Regions from separate parts of the Streptomyces sp. NPDC091282 genome, predicted to be linked through region 1. Evidence: riboswitches for the same ligand, from Rfam matches in the RefSeq annotation. Region 1 holds a riboswitch; each other region holds the start of a gene.
What was found. A riboswitch is a leader RNA that binds a small molecule or an ion and turns the genes downstream of it on or off. The one in region 1 is predicted to bind S-adenosylmethionine.

Region 1 (7,455 bases):
CGAGGGCATCGTGGCCTACTCGAAGATCTGCACCCACGTGGGCTGCCCGATCTCGCTGTACGAGCAGCAGACCCACCACGTGCTCTGCCCGTGCCACCAGTCCACCTTCGACCTCTCCGACGGTGCCCGAGTGATCTTCGGCCCGGCCGGTCACGCCCTGCCGCAGCTGCGCATCGGTGTGAGCGAGGAGGGCTACCTCCAGGCGCTCGGCGACTTCGAGGAGCCCGTCGGTCCTGCATTCTGGGAGCGCGGATGAGCACTACGACGAACGACGAGACCCGCGCACGCGGGAAGGCACCGGCCGGCGAGCGTGTCGCCGACTGGGCCGACGGACGGCTCGGGATCTACTCCCTCGCCAAGTCCAACATGCGCAAGATCTTCCCCGACCACTGGTCGTTCATGCTGGGCGAAGTGTGCATGTACAGCTTCATCATCATCATCCTGACGGGTGTCTATCTGACACTGTTCTTCCACCCGTCGATGAACGAGGTGACGTACCACGGCAGCTATGTCCCGCTCCAGGGGCAGATGATGTCGGAGGCGTTCAACTCGACCCTGCACATCTCCTTCGACGTGCGCGGTGGCCTGCTCATCCGGCAGATCCACCACTGGGCCGCGCTGATCTTCCTCGCGGGCATGTTCGTGCACATGATGCGCGTGTTCTTCACGGGCGCGTTCCGCAAGCCGCGTGAGATCAACTGGATGTTCGGCTTCCTGCTGTTCGTCCTCGGCATGTTCACCGGCTTCACCGGCTACTCGCTCCCGGACGACCTGCTCTCCGGTACCGGCGTCCGCTTCACCGAGGGCGCCATCCTGTCGATGCCGATCGTCGGCACGTACATCTCGTACTTCCTCTTCGGCGGCGAGTTCCCGGGCCACGACTTCGTGGCGCGGTTCTACTCGATCCACATCCTGCTGCTGCCGGGCATCATGCTCGGCCTGATGGTGGGCCACCTGATCCTGGTCTTCTACCACAAGCACACGCAGTTCGCGGGTCCCGGAAAGACCGAGAAGAACGTCGTCGGCATGCCGCTGCTGCCGGTCTACATGGCCAAGGCCGGAGGCTTCTTCTTCCTGGTCTTCGGTGTCATCGCGGCCATCGCGGCGACCACCCAGATCAACCCGGTCTGGGCCATCGGCCCCTACCGTCCGGACCAGGTGTCCACCGGCGCCCAGCCCGACTGGTACATGGGCTTCGCCGAGGGCCTGATCCGTTACATGCCGGGCTGGGAGATCAACTTCTGGGGCCACACGCTGGTCCTGGGCGTCTTCATCCCGCTGGTCCTGTTCGGCCTGGTGCTCGGCGTGATCGCGGTCTACCCGTTCATCGAGTCCTGGGTCACCGGCGACAAGAGCGAGCACCACATCCTGGACCGGCCGCGCAACGCCCCGACCCGTACCGGGTTCGGTGTCGCCTGGGTGACCGTGTACATGATCGGCCTGATCGGTGGTGGCAACGACCTCATCGCCACCCACTTCCACCTGTCGATCAACGACGTGACCTGGTTCGTCCGGATCTTCTTCTTCGCCGGACCGGTGATCGCGTTCATCGCCACCAAGCGGATCTGCCTCGGCCTGCAGCGCCGGGACCGCGAGAAGGTGCTGCACGGTCGCGAGACCGGCATCATCAAGCGGCTGCCGCACGGTGAGTTCATCGAGGTGCACGAGCCGCTCAGCCAGGAGCAGCTGCACACCCTCACGGCCCACCACCAGTACGAGCCGGCCGAGATCGGCGCGGGGGTCGACGAGAACGGTGTCGAGCGGAAGATCAAGGGGTCCGAGAAGCTCCGCGCCAAGCTGAGCAACGCCTACTACGGCGAGGACAACCAGATCCCGAAGCCCACCGTCGAGGAGTACAAGGAGATCACGAGCGGCCACGGCCACCACTGATCGACCGCGTCGCCACACGACGGCCGAAGGGCCCCCGTCCGGGGTACGGACGGGGGCCCTTCGCCGTGTCCGGAGCTGGATAGGGTAGGCCCCGAGAACCCTTTTCCCCGGACGACGATCAGGAGCGGCTTCATGAGCGCTGTGACCCCCGCTGGAGGCGACACCGCGGCGGGCCGTTCCTGGCCCGAGGTGCTGAACGCGCTGCTCTACGGCCAGGACCAGAGCGCGGACGCGACGGCCTGGGCGATGGACCAGATCATGCGCGGCCAGGCGACCGACGCCCAGATCGCCGGCTTCGTCGTCGCCCTGCGCGCCAAGGGCGAGACCGTCGACGAGATCAACGGCCTGGTCCGCACGATGTACGCGCACGCCAACGTCATCGAGGTGCCGGGACGCACGGTCGACATCGTCGGCACCGGCGGCGACGGCGCCAAGACGGTGAACATCTCCACGATGTCGGCGCTGGTGGTGGCCGGCACCGGGGCGAAGGTCGTCAAGCACGGCAACCGGGCCGCGTCCTCCGCGTCCGGCGCCTCGGACGTGCTGGAGAAGCTCGGCGTCAACCTCGACCTGACCCCGCGGCGGGTCGCCGAGGTCGCCGAGGAGGCCGGCATCACCTTCTGCTTCGCGGTCAAGTTCCACCCGGCGCTGCGGTACGCCGGCGCGGCCCGCGGCCAGCTGGGCATCCGCACGGTCTTCAACATCCTCGGCCCGCTGACCAACCCCGCGCAGGTGCGGGCCCAGGCGGTCGGCGTCGCGGACCCGCGCATGGCGCCGGTCGTCGCGGGCGTCTTCGCCGAACGCGGCAACTCCTCGCTGGTCTTCCGCGGCGACGACGGCCTCGACGAGCTGACGACCACCGCCACCTCCCGGGTCTGGATCGTCCGCGACGGCACCGTCACCGAGGAGAGCTTCGACCCGAGGGACGTCGGCATCGGCCTGGTCCCGGTCGAGGCGCTGCGGGGCGGCGACCCGTCGTACAACGCGGAGGTCGCCCGCCGGCTCCTGGACGGCGAGTCGGGCCCGGTCCGCGACGCGGTCCTGCTGAACTCGGCCGCGGCGCTGGTCGCCCTGGACCCGGGCACCGGGACGCTGGCCGGGCAGATCCGCGCCGGCATGGACAGGGCCGCGGAGTCGGTCGACTCGGGTGCGGCCAAGCGGGTGCTGGAGCGCTGGGCGGCGGCGACCCACCGGTAGCACCCGGCCGGCCGGAGACCACACGCCGGCGCCGCCGCTTCCGTCCCGTCATCCGGACAGAAGTTGCGCGCCGGCGATCATCTCCTCTACTTTTCCCTTCAGGTCATGAGTGACAGTCAAGAGGCCCCGGCCGACTGTCCGGCAACCCTCCGTCCGTGGCGGGGTGCCCCGGGTGAAGACCAGGCCGTGGGCAGCGAGGTCCGCGGCAAGCGCGGATCCCTCTGACACCAGGGATCCTGGTCATCGAGGGAGTCTCCCGTGAGCAAGCGAATGCGCTAGGGCGCCGAGCCCCCCTTCCGCGCACCTTCCCGCACCCCTTTTCGCCTTCTTCTTTCCTCTCACGGGAGTTCCGCCATGTCCGTCTCCACCGCTGTCTCCGCCCAGTCGGTTTGTGCCCCGCTGCCCGTTCTGGGGCGTGATGTCACCGTCCCGCTCGTCACCGGCGGCGAAGTCGCCTACGCCGCCCTCGACTACGCGGCCAGCGCCCCCGCGCTCCAGCGGGTCTGGGACGACGTGGCCGCGTACGCGCCCTACTACGGCAGCGTCCACCGCGGCGCCGGCTACCTCTCCCAGCTCTCCACGGACCTCTTCGAGAACGCCCGCAGGACCGTCGCGGAGTTCCTCGGCTGCCGCCCCGACGACCAGCTGGTCTTCACCCGTTCGACCACGGACTCCCTGAACCTCCTGGCCCGCGCCCTGCCCGCCGGCTGCCAGGTCTTCGTCTTCGAGACCGAGCACCACGCGAGCCTGCTGCCCTGGCAGGACGCCCGGGTCAGCTACCTCGACGCCCCGCGCACCCCGGGCCAGGCCGTCCGGACCCTGGAGCGCGCCCTCGCCGAGCGTGACCCGCACGGCCCGGCCCTGGTCTGCGTCACCGGCGCCTCGAACGTCACCGGTGAGCTGTGGCCGGTACGGGAGCTGGCGGCCGTCGCGCACGCGCACGGGGCCAGGATCGTGCTGGACGCGGCCCAGCTGGCGCCGCACCACCCGGTGAGCGTCCGCGACCTGGACGTCGACTGGATCGCCTTCTCCGGCCACAAGCTGTACGCGCCGTTCGGCTCCGGCGTCCTGGCCGGCCGCGCCGACTGGCTGCGGGCGGCCGAGCCGTACCTCGCGGGCGGCGGCGCCAGCCGCAGGGTGACCCGGCGCGAGGACGGGGGAGTGGCCGTGGAGTGGCACGACAGCGCCGCCCGTCACGAGGCGGGCTCCCCGAACGTCATCGGGGCCTATGCGATCGCCGCGGCCTGCAAGGCGCTCACCGAGGCGGGCTTCGAGACGCTGGTGGCCCGCGAGCGGCACCTGATCGCCAAGGTCCGCGAGGGCCTCGCCGAGGTCCCCGAGGTCCGCGTCCTGTCCCTCTTCGGCGACGACGCCCCGCGCGTGGGCGTGCTCTCCTTCGTCGTCGAGGGCTGGAACAGCTCCCACTTCGCCGCGGCCCTCTCCGCCGAGTACGGCATCGGCGTCCGCGACGGCCTCTTCTGCGCCCACCCGCTGGTGCGGACCCTGCTGGGCTCCGACCCCGGAACCCAGGGCGAGTGCGGGGCGCCGGAGGCGGCGCCGGGCGAGAAGTCCCTGAACGCGATCCGGGTCAGCTTCGGCGCGGGCACGCCCGACGAGCACGTGGAGCGCTTCGTCACGGCGGTCCGTGAACTGGTCGCCGACGGCGCGAAGTGGTCGTACCGCACAGAGGACGGCCGCTGCGTCCCGGCGGTCTGATCAGCGCCCCCTCGGGGGCGCGGGGAACTGCGCGACAAGCCCCCACCGGCCCGCAGGGTGGTCCACCGCGGGTGTGCCGTGGCCTCTCGCGCGCTTCCTCCCCCAGCCTTCGGCCGGGGGCGCCCCCAGCGCCCTGACGGGGCCTAGGACCTGTCTGACAATTCCCGTCTGCCGCGCGACGCCATGCACGCACTCTCGCCGCACCGGGCGCAGACCCGAGTACGTCCAGTACGAGGGTCTGCGCCCGGCACGCCGAGAGCACGCACCTGACGCCGCGCGGCCGCCCTCCGGGCGACGACGGGAATTGTCAGACAGGCCCTAGCTGTCCAGGCCGATCGCGAACGCGGCCTCCAGGTCGTGCTGGGAGTACGTGCGGAACGCCACGTGCGTGTCCGTGCCCTCCACGCCCTGGATCTTGCTGATCCGGCCCGGGATCACCTCGGCCAGGTCCTCGTGCTCGCGCACCCGGACCATGGCGATCAGGTCGTACGTACCGGTGACGGAGAAGACCTCGCTGACGCTGTCCAGCGCGGCGATCTGTTCCGCGATCTCGGGGATCCGGTCCACGCTGGTCTTGATGAGGACGATCGCGGTGATCACGGCTGGTTCTCTCCCTCGGGAGCCGGAGCTGGGGCGGCCTTCACTTTAGTCGCACGCCCGTACCGCACCCACGCGTAGCCGAGGCCGAGCCCGAAGCCGACCACGTGGGCGAGATAGGCCACGCCGGGACCGGAGGGCGCCTGGTTCAGGGCGAGCCACTGCAGGGCCGCCCAGAAGGGGAGCACCACCCAGGCCGGGAACCGCAGCGGGAGGAAGAAGAGGAACGGCAGAAGACTGGTCACACGGGCGCTGGGGAACAGGTAGAGGAACGCTCCGAGGACTCCTGAGATCGCTCCGGACGCCCCGACCAGCGACTGCTGGGACGAGGCGTTGGCGGCGGCGTAGCCGAGCAGCGCGAGGTAGCCGCAGACGAGGTAGAAGAGGGTGAACTCCACGCGGCCCATCCGCTCCTCGGTCATCGTCCCGAAGACGAAGAGGAAGAGCATGTTGCCCAGGAGGTGCACCCAGCTGCCGTGGATGAACAGCGCCGTGGCCGGGGTCAGCAGCTCCCGTGCCGGGCCGTCGAACAGGTCGGCCGGGACCACTCCCCAGCGCCGGAAGTACGCGCGCTGGGCGGCCGCCAGGGCGTCCCCGGTGCCGTAGGAGTGGTTGAAGCCGGACGCCGGGCCGAGCAGGAAGATCAGGCAGCACACGGCGATCAGGGTGTACGTCATGGGGGCCGAGGTGCCCCTCAGGCTCCGCAGGGTCCGCACGGCCGTCGGGTTCCAGTTGCCGATCATGGACATAGAGCATGGCGTAACCGGACGCACTGGTGCAGATCGCCTCGCCGCCACGGACGGGGCCGCGTCGAGTACGCGCCAGGCCGTAGGGTAACGAGCCACACGCGTCGGGACGGCGCGTCACGGACACTAGAAGGAAGCGAACAGTCACGATGACGGTTCCCCTGCCGACCGCCACGACGCGGTGGCGCTGCACCCTCTGCGGCAACCTCACGCGCTTCGACGTGACCCGCTCGTCGAAGGTCGTGGAGTACGTCCACCTCGACCTGGCCGGTGAGCCCAAGGTCGAGGAACGCGAGGTGGTCAGTGAGACCATCGAGTCGGTGCGCTGCCGCTGGTGCAACGCGGTGGACCAGGTGGAACTCGTGGACAGGCCGGGCGCCGACTCCTGAGACCGGGAGGCGGCCCCGCACAGGTGATGGGGTGTGACGGATGGTGGAGACCACAGGCGGAGGGCCGGGCGACGGCACCGCCGAGGTGCTTGACCGTCCGCTGCCCGACGGCGTGCGACGGCGGGTCGTGCAGATCGTGTCGGACGGCTTCGGCGGTCTGACCGTCGCCGAACTCCCCGCCCAGCTACGGCAGTACGCCCGGTTCGCGCCGAACCGGCGGGCCAAGTTCGCCGGCAACGCCATGGCGACCGCGCTGGAGACGGACACCCTCTTCCGGCAGCGGATCGGGGAGAAGCTGAGAGAGGCGCAGCCGGAACTCGCCGGCGCCCTCGACGCCGGCTCACCGCCCCCGGCCGCGGACCCGCTCGACGTGGCGGCCGCGGCCTACGTACTGCGCCCCACGGGCTGGGTGAAGCTGGTGGCGGCGGCCGGCGAGGAGGCCCAGCGGGCCGACGCCGAGCGGGCCGACGAGGAGAGCCGCGCCGAGCTGGAGCGGCTGCGCGCGGAGCTGGACCGGGCCCGGGAGCAGACCCGTGCCGAGACCGAGCGGCTGCGCGCGGAGCTGGACGCGGCGCGCAAGGAAGCGGAATCGCTTCACCGCAAGCTGCGCGCGGCCCACAGCGACGTCAAGCGCGGCGAGGCCGCGCTGCGCAAGCTGCACGCGGAGCTGGAGTCGGTGCGCGCCGACGGGCAGGCCCAGGTGTCCGCTGCCGAGAGCGAGGGCCGGCGCCTCAAGGCCCGGCTCGGCGAGGTCGAGGCGGCCCTGGAGGCCAGCCGCAGGGCCGCCCGCGAGGGACGCAGCGTCGAGGACATGCGGGTGCGGCTGCTGCTCGACACGGTCCTGGACGCGGCCCAGGGGCTGCGCCGCGAACTCGCCCTGCCGCCGGTGTCCGTGCGGCCCGCCGAGACGGTGGACGCGG
Region 2 (7,455 bases), on a different contig from region 1:
CGCGGGCCCAGGACAAGCAGCTCCGTCCCTTCCTCGAACAGCTGCCCACCTCCGAGCTGTACCCGGCGGGCAAGACCTCGTGGGCCGCGGTCAGCGCGGACGTCAAGAAGCAGATCGGCACGGCGGTCGCGTCCACCGGCGACCCGACCGGCGTGCTCACCCGGCTCCAGTCCGAGGCGACGGCGGCCGACAGCCGTACGACGACGGGCTGAGCGCTACGGTTCTCGGCATGGACCGGGAAGAACTGGGCGCACGCGAGCTGGCGATCCTCGCTCTGGAACGCCGGGGCTTTGCGAGCCCCGGCGCCAAGGAGCGGGTGATCCGCGAGGAACTGGACCTGGCGCCGGTGCGCTACTACCAGCTCCTCAACGCCCTCCTCGACGACGAACGGGCCCTGGCGCACGATCCGGTGACGGTCAACAGGCTGCGGCGGGTGCGGGAGGGGCGGCGGTCGGAGCGGTAGGGGGTACGTGCGGGTCGGTGGGGGCTTGTCGCGCAGTTCCCCGCGCCCCCTAAGGGCGCTCCGATACTGTCGGTCGCATGGGCACCCATTCCACGGAACCCCTTCCGACGCCTCGCACCGTCGCCGGTCGTGACGGTCTCGCCGCTCTCCTCTCGCAGCCGCGTTCCGCGCTCGTCGGGCTCGACTTCGACGGGACGCTCGCGCCGATCGTCGCCGATCCCGAGCAGGCCCGCGCCCACCCGGACGCCGTACCGGCCCTCGCCGCCCTCGCGCCCAAGGTGGCCTCCGTCGCCGTCATCACCGGCCGGCCCACCGACATCGCCGTCCGCTACGGCGGTTTCGCCGGGGTGCCCGGCCTGGACCACCTCGTCGTCCTCGGCCACTACGGCGCCGAACGCTGGGACGCGGCCACCGGCGAACTCACCACGCCGCCCGCGCACCCCGGCATCGCCGCCGTCCGCGCCGAACTCCCGGCCGTCATCGACGCCGCGGGGGCGCACGGCACCTGGACCGAGGACAAGGGCCACGCCCTGGCCGTCCACACCCGCCGGGCCGACGACCCGCAGGCCGCCTTCGAGGCCCTGCGCGCCCCGCTGACCGACCTGGCCACCCGCCACGCCCTGATCGTCGAACCGGGCCGCCTGGTGCTGGAACTCCGCCCGCCGGGCATGGACAAGGGCGTGGCCCTGCGCGCCTACGCACGGGAGATCGGCGCGGGCGCGATCCTCTACGCCGGCGACGACCTGGGGGACATCCCGGCCTTCACGGCGGTGGAGAAACTGCGCGAGGAAGGCGTCCCGGGCCTGCTGGTGTGCAGCGGCAGCGCGGAGGTCACGGAACTGGCCGACCGAGCCGACCTGGTGGTCGACGGCCCGCAAGAAGTAGTCCGCCTCCTGAAATCACTGGCCGAGCAAAGCGCCCCGTAAGGGGCGCTGGGGGTGCCCCCGGCCGAAGGCTGGGGGAGGAACTGCGCGACCAGCCCCCACCGGCCCGCGGCCAAGGAACTCAGCCCCGCAACGCCGCCAGCTGCTCAAGGAACCACGCCGCGGGCGGCAACGCCGTAGCCGCCGCGGCCAACCGCTTCGACCGCTCCGCCCGCTCCTCGTCCCCCATGGTCAACGCCTCCTGCAAGGCGCCGGCGGTCCCGACGATGTCGTAGGGGTTCACCACCACCGCGTCCTCGCCCAGCTCCTCGTACGCACCCGCCTCCCGCGAGAGCACCAGCGCGCACCCCGCGTCCGAGACCAGCGGGATCTCCTTGGCGACCAGGTTCATGCCGTCCCGGATCGGGTTCACCAGGGCCACGTCGGCCAGCCGGTAGGCCGCCAGCGACCGGGCGAAGTCGTCCTTCACGTGCAGCACGACCGGCGTCCAGCCCGCCGTCCCGTACGCCGCGTTGATCTCGTCGGCGACCCGCTGCACCTCGGCCGTGTAGTCGCGGTACACGGCGAGGTCCTGCCGCGAGGGGTACGCGAACGCCACGTGCACCACCCGCTCCCGCCACTCGGGGTGGTCGTCGAGCAGCTGCCGGTACGCCAGCAGGCCCCGCACGATGTTCTTCGACAGCTCGGTCCTGTCCACCCGGACGATCGTCCGGCGGCCCTCGCCGATCTCCTCCCGCAGCGCCCGCATCCGCTCGTCCACGTCCGGCTCGTGCGACCGCTTGCGCAGGAACTCCGCGTCGGCGCCCAGCCCGTGCACCCCGATCCGGGTCTCACCGGCCGCCGGGATACCCGGGCCCAGCACCGCGTGACAGCAGGCCACGAACGCGTCCGCCCACCGCCGGGTCAGGAACGCCGCGTGGTCCGCGCCCAGGATCCCGCCGAGCAGCTCCGCCGCGATGTCGTCGGGGAGCAGCCGGAAGTAGTCCGGCGGCGCCCACGGGGTGTGCGAGAAATGGCCGATACGCAGGTCCGGGCGCAGCCGGCGCAGCATCCGCGGGGCCAGCGCCAGGTGGTAGTCCTGGATGACGACCACCGCGCCCTGGCCCGCCTCCTGCGCCAGCGCCTCCGCGAACGCCTGGTTGTAGGCCTGGTACGACGCCCACTGGCGCCGGAACTCCGCGTCGAAGACCGGCTCCAACGGGGTCTGGTAGAGCATGTGGTGCACGAACCAGAGCGCCGAGTTCGCGATGCCGTTGTAGGCGTCCGAGAACACGTCCGGGGCGATGTCGAGCATCCTGACCTGCTGCCCGCCGGTGTCCCCGGCCGGCAGCCGGCCGCCCTCGACCCGCCGCGCCGCCTCCCGGTCGCCGTCGCTCAGCGCCGCGCACACCCACACCGCGTCCGCGTCCGGCCCGATCGCCGACAGACCCGAGACCAGGCCGCCGCCGCCCCGTTTGGCGTGCAGCGAACCGTCGTCGCGCATCTCGTACGAAACCGGGCCGCGGTTGGACGCGACCAGCACCTCAGCACCGCCGGTGGAAGACATACGCCTCAACCTAGCCCGGCCCGGAAACGCTCAAACGTGCGGTCACGTCCGACGCGCCGCCGTATACGGCCGTACGTCGAAGTCACGCCACCCGGCGTTCGGCGTACTCGGTGATCTCCGCCATCGGCGGCCGTTCCTCGGTGTCCACGGAGTAGGTGCGCGGCTCGAAGCCGTCCTCGCCCCGTTCGAACTGGGTCAGGGCGGGCCGGATCAGATGGCCGCGGGCCAGCCGCAGCTGGGCGGTGCGGTAGATCGCGGCGGACATCCGGCCGAGGGCCTGGCCGTCCTGGTGGCGGTGCTTGCGCACCCCGACGTCGACCTGCGCCAGGGCGTCCAGGCCGACCAGGTGCAGGGCGTCGACCAGCATGCCCAGCTCCACGCCGTAGCCGACCGGGAACGGGAGCTGTTCGAGGAGCGAGCGGCGGGCCGCGTACTCGCCGCCGAGCGGCTGGACGAACCCGGCCAGCTGCGGCCAGTGCATGTTCAGCAGCGGGCGGGCCATCAGCTCGGTGACCCGGCCGCCCTGCCCTGCCGAGCCGGCCAGCGGGCGGTCGTACATCGCCTTGACCAGGTCCACGTCCGGGTCGGTCAGCAGCGGGCCGACGATCCCGATGACGAAGTCGGAGGAGAACTCCCTCAGGTCGGCGTCGACGAAGCAGACGATGTCCCCGGTGGTGACCAGGAGCGAGCGCCACAGCACCTCGCCCTTGCCGGGGACGGCGGGGATGCGCGGCAGGATCGTGTCGCGGTGCACGACCCGGGCACCGGCCGCCGCGGCCACCGCCGCCGTACGGTCGGTGGAACCGGAGTCGACGACCACGACCTCGTCGACGAGCGGCGCCTGCCGCATCAGGTCGTGGCGGATGATCGCCACGATGTCACCGACGGTCTCCTCCTCGTTGAGCGCGGGCAGCACGACGGAGACGGTCTGACCGGTGCGCTGCTTGGCGGCGAGTATCCGGTGCAGCGGACGTTCGCTCATGGACCAGGAGCGGGTGGCCAGCCAGCGCTCGACTTCTTCCAGCACAGTCAGCGGCTCCTCACTGTCACGATCACACTGCGAGGTGTGACCCATCTCGCGGTTCGGACGACTATCTCAACTGTCCTGGCCTTCGGTTACAGTCTTGAACAACGCCGATGACCATCGCATGTCCTGGGGTCACCGGCCGTTGACAACCGCATACCGCTCATCCAGAGGGGCAGAGGGATACGGCCCGATGAAGCCCCGGCAACCCTCCAGTCGGCTCTCGCTGATCGCTGTCGATCACTCGCGGGGCTCCCGGCTAGGGAAGGTGCCAAATCCGTCTCACGGCGAAATGCGTCGTGAGGAAGATGAGGAGAAAGGGCCTCGCCTCACATGGCTGTGCAGACTGCTGCGACCACCACCGACCCCGCGACCGTCGACCTCGGACCCGCCACCGCGCTGAGCTGCCGCGAGTGCGGTCACCGCGTGCCGCTCGGCCCGGTGTTCGCCTGCGAGGAGTGTTTCGGCCCGCTCGAGATCGCGTACGACTTCTCGGCCTACGACACCGAGGAACTGCGCAAGCGCATCGAAGCGGGTCCCGCGAACATCTGGCGCTACGCGCCGCTGCTGCCCGTCCCCGCGGACGTGGCGACCAAGCCGAACATCAACCCGGGCTGGACCAAGCTCGTCCAGGCCGACAACCTGGCCAGGGAGCTGGGCGTCACCGGCGGCCTGTACGTCAAGGACGACTCCGGCAACCCGACGCACTCCTTCAAGGACCGGGTCGTCGCCCAGGCCGTCGAGGCCGCGCGTGCCTTCGGCTACACCACGCTCTCCTGCTCCTCCACCGGCAACCTCGCCGGCGCGGTCGGTGCCGCCGCCGCGCGGGCCGGCTTCCGCTCCTGCGTGTTCATCCCGCACGACCTGGAGCAGGGCAAGATCGTCATGGCCGCGATCTACGGCGGCGAGCTCGTCGGCATCGAGGGCAACTACGACGACGTGAACCGTTTCTGCTCCGAGCTGATCGGCGACTCGGCCGGTGAGGGCTGGGGCTTCGTCAACGTCAACCTGCGGCCCTACTACGCGGAGGGCTCCAAGACCCTGGCGTACGAGATCTGCGAGCAGCTCGGCTGGCGGATCCCGGACCAGCTGGTCGTGCCGATCGCCTCGGGCTCGCAGCTCACGAAGATCGACAAGGGGCTCCAGGAGCTGATCAAGCTCGGGCTGGTCGAGGACCGGCCGTACAAGATCTTCGGTGCGCAGGCCGAGGGGTGCTCGCCGGTGTCGGTGGCGTACAAGGCGGGCCACGACGTGGTCCGGCCGCAGAAGCCGAACACGATCGCCAAGTCCCTCGCCATCGGCAATCCGGCCGACGGGCCCTATGTCCTGGACATCGCGCGCCGCACCGGCGGTGCGGTGGAGGACGTCACCGACGAGCAGGTCGTCGACGCGATCAAGCTGCTCGCGCGGACCGAGGGAATCTTCGCCGAGACCGCCGGCGGGGTGACCGTCGGCGTCACCAGGAAGCTCATCGAGAATGGGCAGATCGATCCGTCGAAGTCGGTCGTCGTACTGAACACGGGTGACGGACTGAAGACGCTGGACGCCGTGGCGGGGACCGGGCTGACGGCGACCATCCGGCCCACTCTCGATTCGTTCCGTGAAGCCGGGCTCGCCTGAGTCAGCCTTATACATTCCAGCGCGTCGCCCCAACCGGAGGTTCACCCGTGAGCGTCACCGTTCGCATCCCCACCATTCTGCGCACCTACACCGGTGGCCAGGCCGAAGTCAGTGCCGAAGGCGGCACCCTCGGCGAGGTCATCTCCGACCTGGAGAAGAACCACACCGGCATCGCCGGCCGTGTTCTCGACGACGAGGGCAAGCTGCGCCGTTTCGTCAACGTGTACGTCAACGACGACGATGTGCGGTTCGAGCAGGGCCTGGAGACGGCCACCCCGGACGGGGCCGGCGTCTCCATCATTCCGGCGGTGGCCGGCGGCTGACCTGCCGTCCCGCTGACAGGCTGATCGAATGACCGAACATTACCTTCGGTAAGGCCGATCACCGAGTGTTCATCCGATTGCCCCCTCCGTGAGAGAAGCGGAGGGGGCAATTCTGTGTGGTTGAGCGCGGTACAGTTGGGGAACGCGATCCCGATCTCCAGGTCGGGAGCCCTGTATTCGATACCGCGAGGCTGCCAAGAAGTAGCCAAAGTGTGCGGGTTCTACGCGGCTTTTGTGGCTTTTATATGGCCCGACTTGCCCTGAATTCAGCCGAATTCTCACTACATTCCGGACCCTTCCCGTCCAGAATTCTCGTCCGATTGACCTGTTGCAGACGGCAGTTGGGCAGATACATTCAGCCGCGGTCGACGCGTTCCGGCGCACGCCCCCAACCATTGGGGAGTGAGGTCTGACCCGGATCCGCGAAGTGTGGATCTGTGCAAGGGCCAGTAATAGGGGAGTTAGGCATGGCTCAGGGCACCGTCAAGTGGTTCAACGCGGAGAAGGGGTACGGCTTCATCGCGGTCGACGGTGGTGCGGATGTTTTCGTCCACTACAGCGCGATCCAGATGGACGGCTACCGCACCCTGGAGGAAGGTCAGCGGGTCGATTTCGAGATCTCGCAGGGCCAGAAGGGGCCGCAGGCGGACATGGTCCGGCTCGCGACCAGCTGAAGCACGCGCCGACTGACAGCGTCGTTCTTCTTTCTTGTCGGAGGGCTCGTATCCCATGGGGAGTCATGGGTTACGAGCCCTTTGGCATGCTCCGGACATCGAGGTGCCGCGCCCCCGGTCCTGCCGGGGCTCCCGCGCCCGCGCGTGACCCCGCCACCACCCCTGAACGAGCCCCCGCTTCGCGAGGGCGCCTTGCACTCTCGATGGGCGAGTGCTAATCATTGGCGTTAGCACTCTGAAGGTGAGAGTGACAAAAATGGACCGGGTCGGTGAGGCCCGCAGGCCGGGTGGGGCAAAGGACCCACGGGTCGGCGAGCCGTCCGTCGCGGGCGCGGGCGCGGTCCGAAGACTCACCCCCAGTCCTGGAGGGACCACTTCACATGGCCAAGATCATCGCGTTCGACGAGGAGGCGCGGCGCGGCCTTGAGCGCGGTATGAACCAGCTCGCCGACGCCGTCAAGGTCACCCTCGGCCCCAAGGGCCGCAACGTCGTCCTTGAGAAGAAGTGGGGCGCCCCCACGATCACCAACGATGGTGTCTCCATCGCCAAGGAGATCGAGCTGGAGGACCCGTACGAGAAGATCGGCGCCGAGCTGGTCAAGGAAGTCGCCAAGAAGACGGACGACGTCGCCGGTGACGGTACGACCACCGCGACCGTGCTCGCCCAGGCCCTGGTCAAGGAAGGCCTGCGCAACGTCGCCGCCGGTGCCAACCCGATGGCCCTGAAGCGCGGTATCGAGAAGGCCGTCGAGGCCGTCTCCGGTGCCCTCCTGGAGCAGGCGAAGGACGTCGAGACCAAGGAGCAGATCGCCTCCACGGCCTCCATCTCCGCCGCCGACACCCAGATCGGCGAGCTCATCGCCGAGGCCATGGACAAGGTCGGCAAGGAAGGCGTCATCACCGTCGAGGAGTCCCAGACCT
Region 3 (7,455 bases), on a different contig from region 1:
CCGTCATCGTGGCCGGCTTCCTCTTCTTCATCTTCCTCAACGCGGCCTCCAGCGCGCTCACCGCGGTCTACCCGCTGGAGGTGTTCCCGACCTCGCTGCGCGCCACCGGCGTCGGCTTCGCCACCGCGATGAGCCGGGTCGGCGCGGCCGTCGGCACCTTCCTGCTGCCGATGGGCCTGGACCGGTTCGGCGTGGAGTTCGTGCTGCTCGTCGGCGCGGGCGTGCTGGCGATCGGCGGTCTGGTCTCCCAGTTCCTCGCCCCGGAGACCACGGACCTGGACCTCGCCAGGGCGGCCCGCACGGCGCGCGGCCCGGCCGACGGCTGAGACCGCCCGGCCGGACCCCGCACGCTAGTCGAGCTGGCTCGGCATCGGTGCCGGGGTCTTGCCGGACAGGACGTCCTTGAGGCGCTGGGCGCCGCTGCGCACGGCCAGCGCGGTGCTGTCGTGGTCGACGCCGGACAGGCCGCCGTTGGTGACCGCCGCGCCGGAGGCGCCGATGCGCAGCACCGCCACGTCGGTGGTGTAGGTGGCGGGCTGCCCGCCCGAGTCGCCCTGGACGGTCACCGTCACCGCCTCGCGCGCGTCGCCGGACGCCGGCACCTTCGCGGAGACGACCTGCACGGTCCGCTTGCCGCCGTCCTTGCCGGTGGCCGTGAACTGGTCGCACTTGGACGGCAGGGACTTCAGCCAGGCCAGCGTGGCGTCCAGGTTCGCCGAGCCGTAGTCGCCGACCTGGTACAGCATCCGGGAGTCCTCCGAGGTGAACCCGCGCAGCCCGGAGGCGCCGGAGGCACGGCCCAGCAGGCTGTCGGAGTAGAGACCGTCGAGCAGGCGCTGGCAGTCGGCGGCGTCCGCCTTGGCGGTGAGGAAGGCGGCCACGTCGACCTTGCCGACCGGCATCGAGTTGCGCCAGCTCGCCGCGTCGGTGGCCAGCTTCCAGTTGTCCTCGATGTCGGCCGGTGTGATGAGGGCGGCCTTCGCGCCCGCACCGGTGAGGGCCGGGGTCGCCGACGGGGACGCGGGGGAGCGTTCGCCGGCCGGCGAGACGGCCACGGCCCCGGGGCCGCCGCCCTCGTCCGAACAGGCCGCCGTGGCGAGCAGGACCCCCGCCACCACGGCCGGAGCGAGAACACGCACGGGTCGGAACGGACGGATCATCGCGACTGCCTCCTCGGGGCGGCGGGACGTCCCCGCGGGGGCAGCGGTGCTGCGTCACTCCGCGGGTGACGGCGGTACGTCCCTCCACGCCACCATCCGGCACCGCGGCCGACCACCCGCGCGTGCCATCCGGGTGAGCGTCACGATCCGGGTGCCGTGATCCGCACCCGCCTGCTGCCGCAGCGCGGGCAGACCGCGTCGGCGAGCGGCGACCGCACCGCGCGCCCGGCCTCGTCGACGTACTCCAGGGTGCTCTGCAGGTCCGGGTCGGCGACCGGATCGGTGAAGAACACCGCCTGGAAGACCGCCTCCCAGACCTCACCGCAGCGCCCGCAGGCGAACACGAAGGTCTCGGGCACGGCACCCGGTACCGGCCCGGGACCCGGGGGCTCGCTCATCGCATCCGGCTCCTGTCACTCGGCCCGCGTCTCCAGCGGACAGCAGCCGCCGCCCGAGGGCAAACCGGGACCGGGTGTCCCAGGCGTGGACGCCCCCTTGACGGCACGCGGAGGCCGATCGACACTCCAAGGGGAATCCTAGTGAAAAGGTAGGGAACGATGGGTCCGCAGCGCACGGCCACCGGCAGACAGCGCCGAGAGAGCCGTAGGCCCTGCCCCGTCCCGCTGCTCACCTCGCGGCTGCACATCGACCTGCAGCGCGTGTGCAGCGCCATCAGCCGCACCGGCTGACCACCCGCCGCCGGCCACCGCCCCACGGCCCCCGCAGGACCGGACGCCCGCCACCGGCCGCACCCGCCGGGCGCCCGCCCACCGACGAACGCCTCCGCCGCGCGGACGCCCGCGCGCCCCTACCCCCGGGGAGACGCATGTCCATCACTCCGTTCGCCGCCCTGCCCGCCGCCCGCTCCGGCCCCGTCTTCCGCGGCCGCATCGGCCGGGACGCGCGCAGCGGGCACTACGCCGTGCCCCGCCGCTACCGGCTGCACCTGGCCACCGCCTGTCCCGACGGCCTCCGCATCGCCGTCGGCCACAGCCTCCTCGCCCTGGACGACTGTTGTCCCGTCACCTTCCTGCCCGCCGTCCCGGACGGTCCCGACGGCGGCCACACCGCGCTGCGCCCGCTGTACGAGGCGAGCGCCCACCGCTACTCGGGACCGGCCCTCGCGCCGGTGCTCAGCGACGACTGGTCCGGCCGGATCGTGTCGACCCACAGCCGGGACATCCTGCGCGACCTGGACCGCCACTTCGGTGACGGCGCGGTCCGGCTGTACCCGTGCGGTGCCGAGACCGCGATCGAGGAGGCCGAGCGGCTGTGCGCCGAGGACATCGGGCGGGCGGCGCAGGACGCCGGCCGGGAGGGCGGCGACCCGGCGGCGCTGGAGACCCTGCTCGCCGCCCTGGGCGCACTGGAGCGCCGGCTGACCGGCGCGGAGTTCCTGGTCGGCCAAGAACTCACGGCAGCCGACGTCGAGTTGTGGGTGGCCCTGGTGCAACTCGACACCGTGCACCGCAACCACCTGGACGCCGCCGCCGTGCACGCCGTCGCCGGCCACCCCGCGCTGTGGGCCTATGCCCGCCGGCTGGCCGCGCACCCGGCCTTCGGCCCCCACCTCGACCTCGACGGCATCGCCCGCCGCCACCACGGCCGTTGCCAGGGCCTGGAGGCCGCCGGCGCGGCCGTCCAGATCCTGGACTGGGCGGGGCACGCGGCGGACGTCTCCGGCACTTCGCGCAGGTAGAAGCGGTCCTCGTCATTTCGCCTGTCGGACAGGCGTTGACATTTTTTCGGCCGACTGACTTACTTGCGGCACAGAACGGTCAAGAGCGTCAGCATCGAGCCCTGGCTTGCTGACCGGCAACCCTCGCACCGCGGTGGGGTGCCCCAGGTGACGACCGGACCGGATGACGACGTTCGGTAAGCGCGAGGCCCCCAGGGGCCGCCACGACAGCGACAGGTGACGGACATGTACGCAGCTTCGAGGTCGGCCCATGGCCGGGCCCAGGGCTGCGTACAGCCGTGTCCGAGCCCGCTGGTCGCCGACCGCGCCGTCGACCTGCTCCGTGTCAGCAGCGCGCTGTGTACCGCGTGTACCGCGCCGGGCGTCGCCCGCTGTCGGGTCTGACCCGACCCCTCCGCCCCGCCCGCAGCACCGCTCGCGCGGCCTCGCGTCCCCGCGACCGCCACGACGCACCGGCCGTCCCGGTGCGCAGCCGTCCGCCCCGTCCCGTGTCCCGCGCGCCCCCGCGCACCGGTGCCGTGTCCCCTGACGCGGTCCGGTGCCGCGGTCCCGGCCGTCGTGGTCCGGGACGTCCGACTCCGCCGGAGCCCGCCATGAGTGAACCCCCAGGCGTCCTGTCCGTAGCCGAGGCGCCACCGCCCACCGACACACCGTCAAGAACCGTCCGCAGCGAGCGAGTCCGGCCGCTGCGCCGTCCCGGCCGGTGGATCGCCACCGCCGTCGTCCTGGTGCTCGTGGCGCAGTTCGCCCACGGACTCGCCACCAACCCCTTCTACCAGTGGGACCGCTTCCGCTACTGGTTCCTGCGGCCCACCATCCTCGACGGGCTCGTCGTCACCCTCGAAGTCGCCGCGCTCAGCGCCGTCCTGGGCCTGCTCGGCGGTGTCGTCCTGGCGCTCGCGCGGCTCTCGGGGAGTCCGGTGCTGCGGGCGGTGAGCTGGACGTACACCTGGCTGTTCCGCTCGATCCCGCTGATCGTGCTGCTGATCTTCCTCTACAACTTCTCCGCGCTCTACCAGACGCTCAGCCTGGGCGTGCCCTTCGGCCCGGCCTTCGTCAGCTTCGACGAGTCGAAGCTCGCCACCGACCTGGCCATCGCCGTGATCGGCCTCAGCCTCAACGAGGCGGCCTACGCGTCCGAGGTGGTGCGCGGCGGCATCCTCTCCGTCGACCAGGGCCAGCACGAGGCGGCCGCCGCGCTCGGCCTGCCCAAGGGCTACCAGTTCTCCCGGATCGTCCTCCCGCAGGCCCTGCGCTCCATCGTGCCGAACTACGTCAACCAGCTCATCGGCCTGATCAAGAGCACGTCCCTGGTGTTCTACGTCTCGCTGCTCGACCTCTTCGGATCGGTGCAGTCCATGGGCGCCACCTACCCCGGCGACATCGTGCCGCTGCTGCTCGTCGCCACCGTCTGGTACCTGATCCTGACCAGCGCGGTCTCCGTCCTCCAGTACTACGTCGAGCGGTACTTCGCCCGCGGCGCCACCCGCACCCTTCCCCCGACCCCCCTGCAGAGACTGCGCACCGGCCTGGACGGCCTGCGCGAACGGATACGCCGGGAGGCCGCCGTATGACCACCGCACCGGACACGGCCCAGCTCCAGGACGTCACGCCTGCCGCACTGGAGATCCACGACGTCCACAAGTCCTACGGCGCCCACCGCGTCCTCGACGGCATCGACCTGACCGTGCGCCCCGGCGAGGTCACCGTCGTCATCGGCCCTTCCGGCTCCGGCAAGTCCACGCTGCTGCGGGTCGTCAACCACCTGGAGAAGCCCGAGTCCGGGCACGTCAGCGTCGGCGGCGAACTGATCGGCGTCAAGCGCCACGGCGACGGCCTCAAGGAGCTGAGTGAACGCGCCATCCTGGCCCAGCGCAGCCGGATCGGCTTCGTCTTCCAGAACTTCAACCTGTTCCCGCACCTGACGGTCCTCGACAACGTCGCCGCCGCCCCCGTCGCCACCGGGAAGCTGACCCGGCAGGAGGCCCGGCAGCTGGCCAAGGAACTCCTCGGACGGGTCGGCCTCGGCGAACGCGTCGGCGCCTATCCGCGCCAGCTCTCGGGCGGCCAGCAGCAGCGCGTCGCCATCGCCCGCGCCCTCGCGCTGCGCCCCGGGATCATCCTGTTCGACGAGCCGACCTCCGCGCTCGACCCCGAACTGGTCGGCGAGGTCCTCGCGGTCATCAAGGACCTGGCCTCGGGCGGCACCACCCTCGTGATCGTCACCCACGAGATCGGCTTCGCCCGCGAGGTCGCCGACCGGATCGTCTTCATCGACGGCGGAAAGATCGTCGAACAGGGCCCGCCCGCCGAGGTCCTCGACCGTCCGCGGCACGAACGGACCCGTGACTTCCTGCGCAAGGTCCTCTGAACCAGCCCCCTTTCACCACCCGCCCACCGCTTTTCGCTCGCACCCGAAGGACAGCCATGCCCACGCTCCTCACCCGACGCAGCCTGATCCGCGGCCTCACCACGGCGACCGCCGTCGCGACCCTCGCCACCGGGCTCGCCGCCTGCGGGGGCGACAGCGACGCCGCCACCACGACCGGCGCCGCCAAGAGCGGCGAGGTCGTCATCGGACGGGTCTCCAACGGCGCCGCGCAGCAGACGACCATCAAGGTCTCCGAGGTCGAGTCCATCAGCGCCGAACTGCCCGCCGCCCTCCGCAAGAGCGGCAGGCTCGTCATCGGCGAGGGCGCCCTGCCCGCCGGATTCCCGCCGCTCGCCTACGTGGGCTCCGACCAGAAGACCCTCACCGGCTCCGAACCCGACCTCGGCCGCCTGGTCGCCGCGGTGTTCGGCCTCACCCCCGAGGTGAAGAACTTCACCTGGGAGAACATGTTCGTCGGCATCGACAGCGGCAAGGTCGACGTGGCCCTCTCCAACATCACCGACACCGAGGAACGCAAGAAGAAGTACGAGTTCGCCTCCTACCGGCAGGACAACCTCGCCTTCACCGTCCCCAAGAAGAGCACCTGGAACTTCGACGGGAACTACCGGAACCTCGCCGGCCGGACCGTCGCCGTCAGCGCCGGCACCAACCAGGAGAAGATCCTCCTGGAGTGGAAGGCCAAGCTGGCCAAGGAGGGCAAGAAGCTGACGGTCAAGTACTACCAGGACGGCAACAGCGTCTACCTGGCCCTCGCCGGCGGCAAGATCGACGCCTACCTCGGCCCCAACCCCGGCATCGCCTACCACAACAGACAGACCGCGAACACGCCCAACGCCACCCGCACCGCCGGCACCTACTCCGGCGCGGGCGCCGGCCTCCAGGGCCTGATCGCGGCCACCGCGAAGAAGGACAGCGGCCTCGCCAAGCCGCTCGCCGACGCCATCAACCACCTGATCGACAACGGCCAGTACGCACAGTGGCTGAAGGCCTACAACCTGTCCAACGAGGCCGTCGCCACGTCCGAGGTCAACCCGCCCGGACTGCCGCTCGACAACTCCTGACCGGCCCGGGAACAACCACCGCGGCCCCGCTGTTGTGCGTCGTGACGAGATGTACGCGGAGCAGGCCGGGAGGTGCGGGACATGACGCGTGTGCTCAGCCCCAGCCGCCGTACCGTCCTGGTCTCCCGGCCGCACATCGACCTGGCGCGCGTGGCCGGCGCGCTCTGTTGTTCCTGACCGGTTGTCCCCGCCGCGCCCCCTCTCCGCCCAGGCGCGCCCTCGTACGGACCTTCAGGAAGGCACCACCGTGTCCTCATCTCCCGCTTCCCCCCTGCACCTCGCCGTCGCCCTGGACGGCACCGGCTGGCACCCCGCGTCCTGGCGCGACCCGGCCGCCCGCCCCCGTGAGCTGTTCACCGCCGGCTACTGGGCCGGCCTGGTCGCCGAGGCCGAGCGCGGCCTGATCGACTTCGTCACCATCGAGGACGGCCTCGGCCTGCAGTCCTCGCGCCACGGCGAGCCCGACGGCCGCACCGACCAGGTCCGCGGCCGCCTGGACGCCGTGCTGATCGCGTCCCGGATCGCACCGCTGTCCCGTCACATCGGCCTGGTGCCGACCGTGATCGCCACGCACACCGAGCCGTTCCACATCTCCAAGGCGATCGCCACCCTGGACTACGTCAGCACCGGCCGGGCCGGTCTGCGGGTGCAGATCTCCGCCCGTCCGCACGAGGCCGACCACTTCGGCCGCCGCACCTTCCCGCCGGCCGACCTCGCGCAGCTGCGGTCACCGGCCGGGCAGGCCCGGCTCGCCGAGTACATCGAGGAGGCCGGCGACTACGTGGAGGCCGTGCGCCGGCTCTGGGACAGCTGGGAGGACGACGCCGAGATCAGGGACACGGCCACCGGCCGATTCATCGACCGCGACAAGCTGCACTACACCGACTTCGAGGGCCGGCACTTCAGCGTCAAGGGGCCCTCCATCACCCCGCGCCCGCCACAGGGCCAGCCCCTGGTCACCGCCCTCGGCCACCAGAGCGTCCCCTACCGGCTGATCGCCCGCCAGGCCGACGTCGGCTACGTCACCCCGGCCGACGCCGCGGACGCCCGCGCGACCGTCGCCGAGATCCGCGCCGGGCAGGAGGCCGCCGGACGGCCCGGCGACACCGTGCACGTCTTCGGCGACCTGGAGGTCCACCTCGA

Region 2: another riboswitch for S-adenosylmethionine. It lies ahead of thrC (threonine synthase); the one in region 1 lies ahead of ACIQOE_RS01960 (aminotransferase class V-fold PLP-dependent enzyme).
Region 3: another riboswitch for S-adenosylmethionine. It lies ahead of ACIQOE_RS09390 (amino acid ABC transporter permease); the one in region 1 lies ahead of ACIQOE_RS01960 (aminotransferase class V-fold PLP-dependent enzyme).

Annotation. Positions count from the first base shown of each region.
Region 1 is NZ_JBIVUX010000001.1:413,842-421,296, reverse strand. Features, by position in the region: gene ACIQOE_RS01975 (Rieske 2Fe-2S domain-containing protein) at 1-256, shown strand, start outside; gene ACIQOE_RS01970 (ubiquinol-cytochrome c reductase cytochrome b subunit) at 253-1,890, shown strand; gene trpD (anthranilate phosphoribosyltransferase) at 2,023-3,087, shown strand; SAM riboswitch class IV at 3,189-3,305, shown strand; gene ACIQOE_RS01960 (aminotransferase class V-fold PLP-dependent enzyme) at 3,442-4,803, shown strand; gene ACIQOE_RS01955 (Lrp/AsnC family transcriptional regulator) at 5,122-5,403, opposite strand; gene ACIQOE_RS01950 (rhomboid family intramembrane serine protease) at 5,400-6,143, opposite strand; gene ACIQOE_RS01945 (hypothetical protein) at 6,296-6,535, shown strand; gene ACIQOE_RS01940 (NYN domain-containing protein) at 6,576-7,455, shown strand, end outside.
Region 2 is NZ_JBIVUX010000006.1:41,602-49,056, forward strand. Features, by position in the region: gene ACIQOE_RS27320 (extracellular solute-binding protein) at 1-212, shown strand, start outside; gene ACIQOE_RS27325 (DUF3263 domain-containing protein) at 230-463, shown strand; gene otsB (trehalose-phosphatase) at 541-1,389, shown strand; gene ACIQOE_RS27335 (trehalose-6-phosphate synthase) at 1,469-2,893, opposite strand; gene ACIQOE_RS27340 (glucosyl-3-phosphoglycerate synthase) at 2,976-3,920, opposite strand; SAM riboswitch class I at 4,078-4,232, shown strand; gene thrC (threonine synthase) at 4,251-5,537, shown strand; gene ACIQOE_RS27350 (MoaD/ThiS family protein) at 5,585-5,860, shown strand; gene ACIQOE_RS27355 (cold-shock protein) at 6,328-6,534, shown strand; gene groL (chaperonin GroEL) at 6,915-7,455, shown strand, end outside.
Region 3 is NZ_JBIVUX010000002.1:508,837-516,291, reverse strand. Features, by position in the region: gene ACIQOE_RS09415 (MFS transporter) at 1-326, shown strand, start outside; gene ACIQOE_RS09410 (hypothetical protein) at 351-1,160, opposite strand; gene ACIQOE_RS09405 (hypothetical protein) at 1,301-1,558, opposite strand; gene ACIQOE_RS09400 (putative leader peptide) at 1,718-1,849, shown strand; gene ACIQOE_RS09395 (glutathione S-transferase C-terminal domain-containing protein) at 1,987-2,859, shown strand; SAM riboswitch class IV at 2,937-3,048, shown strand; gene ACIQOE_RS09390 (amino acid ABC transporter permease) at 3,453-4,433, shown strand; gene ACIQOE_RS09385 (amino acid ABC transporter ATP-binding protein) at 4,430-5,230, shown strand; gene ACIQOE_RS09380 (transporter substrate-binding domain-containing protein) at 5,287-6,312, shown strand; gene ACIQOE_RS09375 (putative leader peptide) at 6,394-6,489, shown strand; gene ACIQOE_RS09370 (LLM class flavin-dependent oxidoreductase) at 6,560-7,455, shown strand, end outside.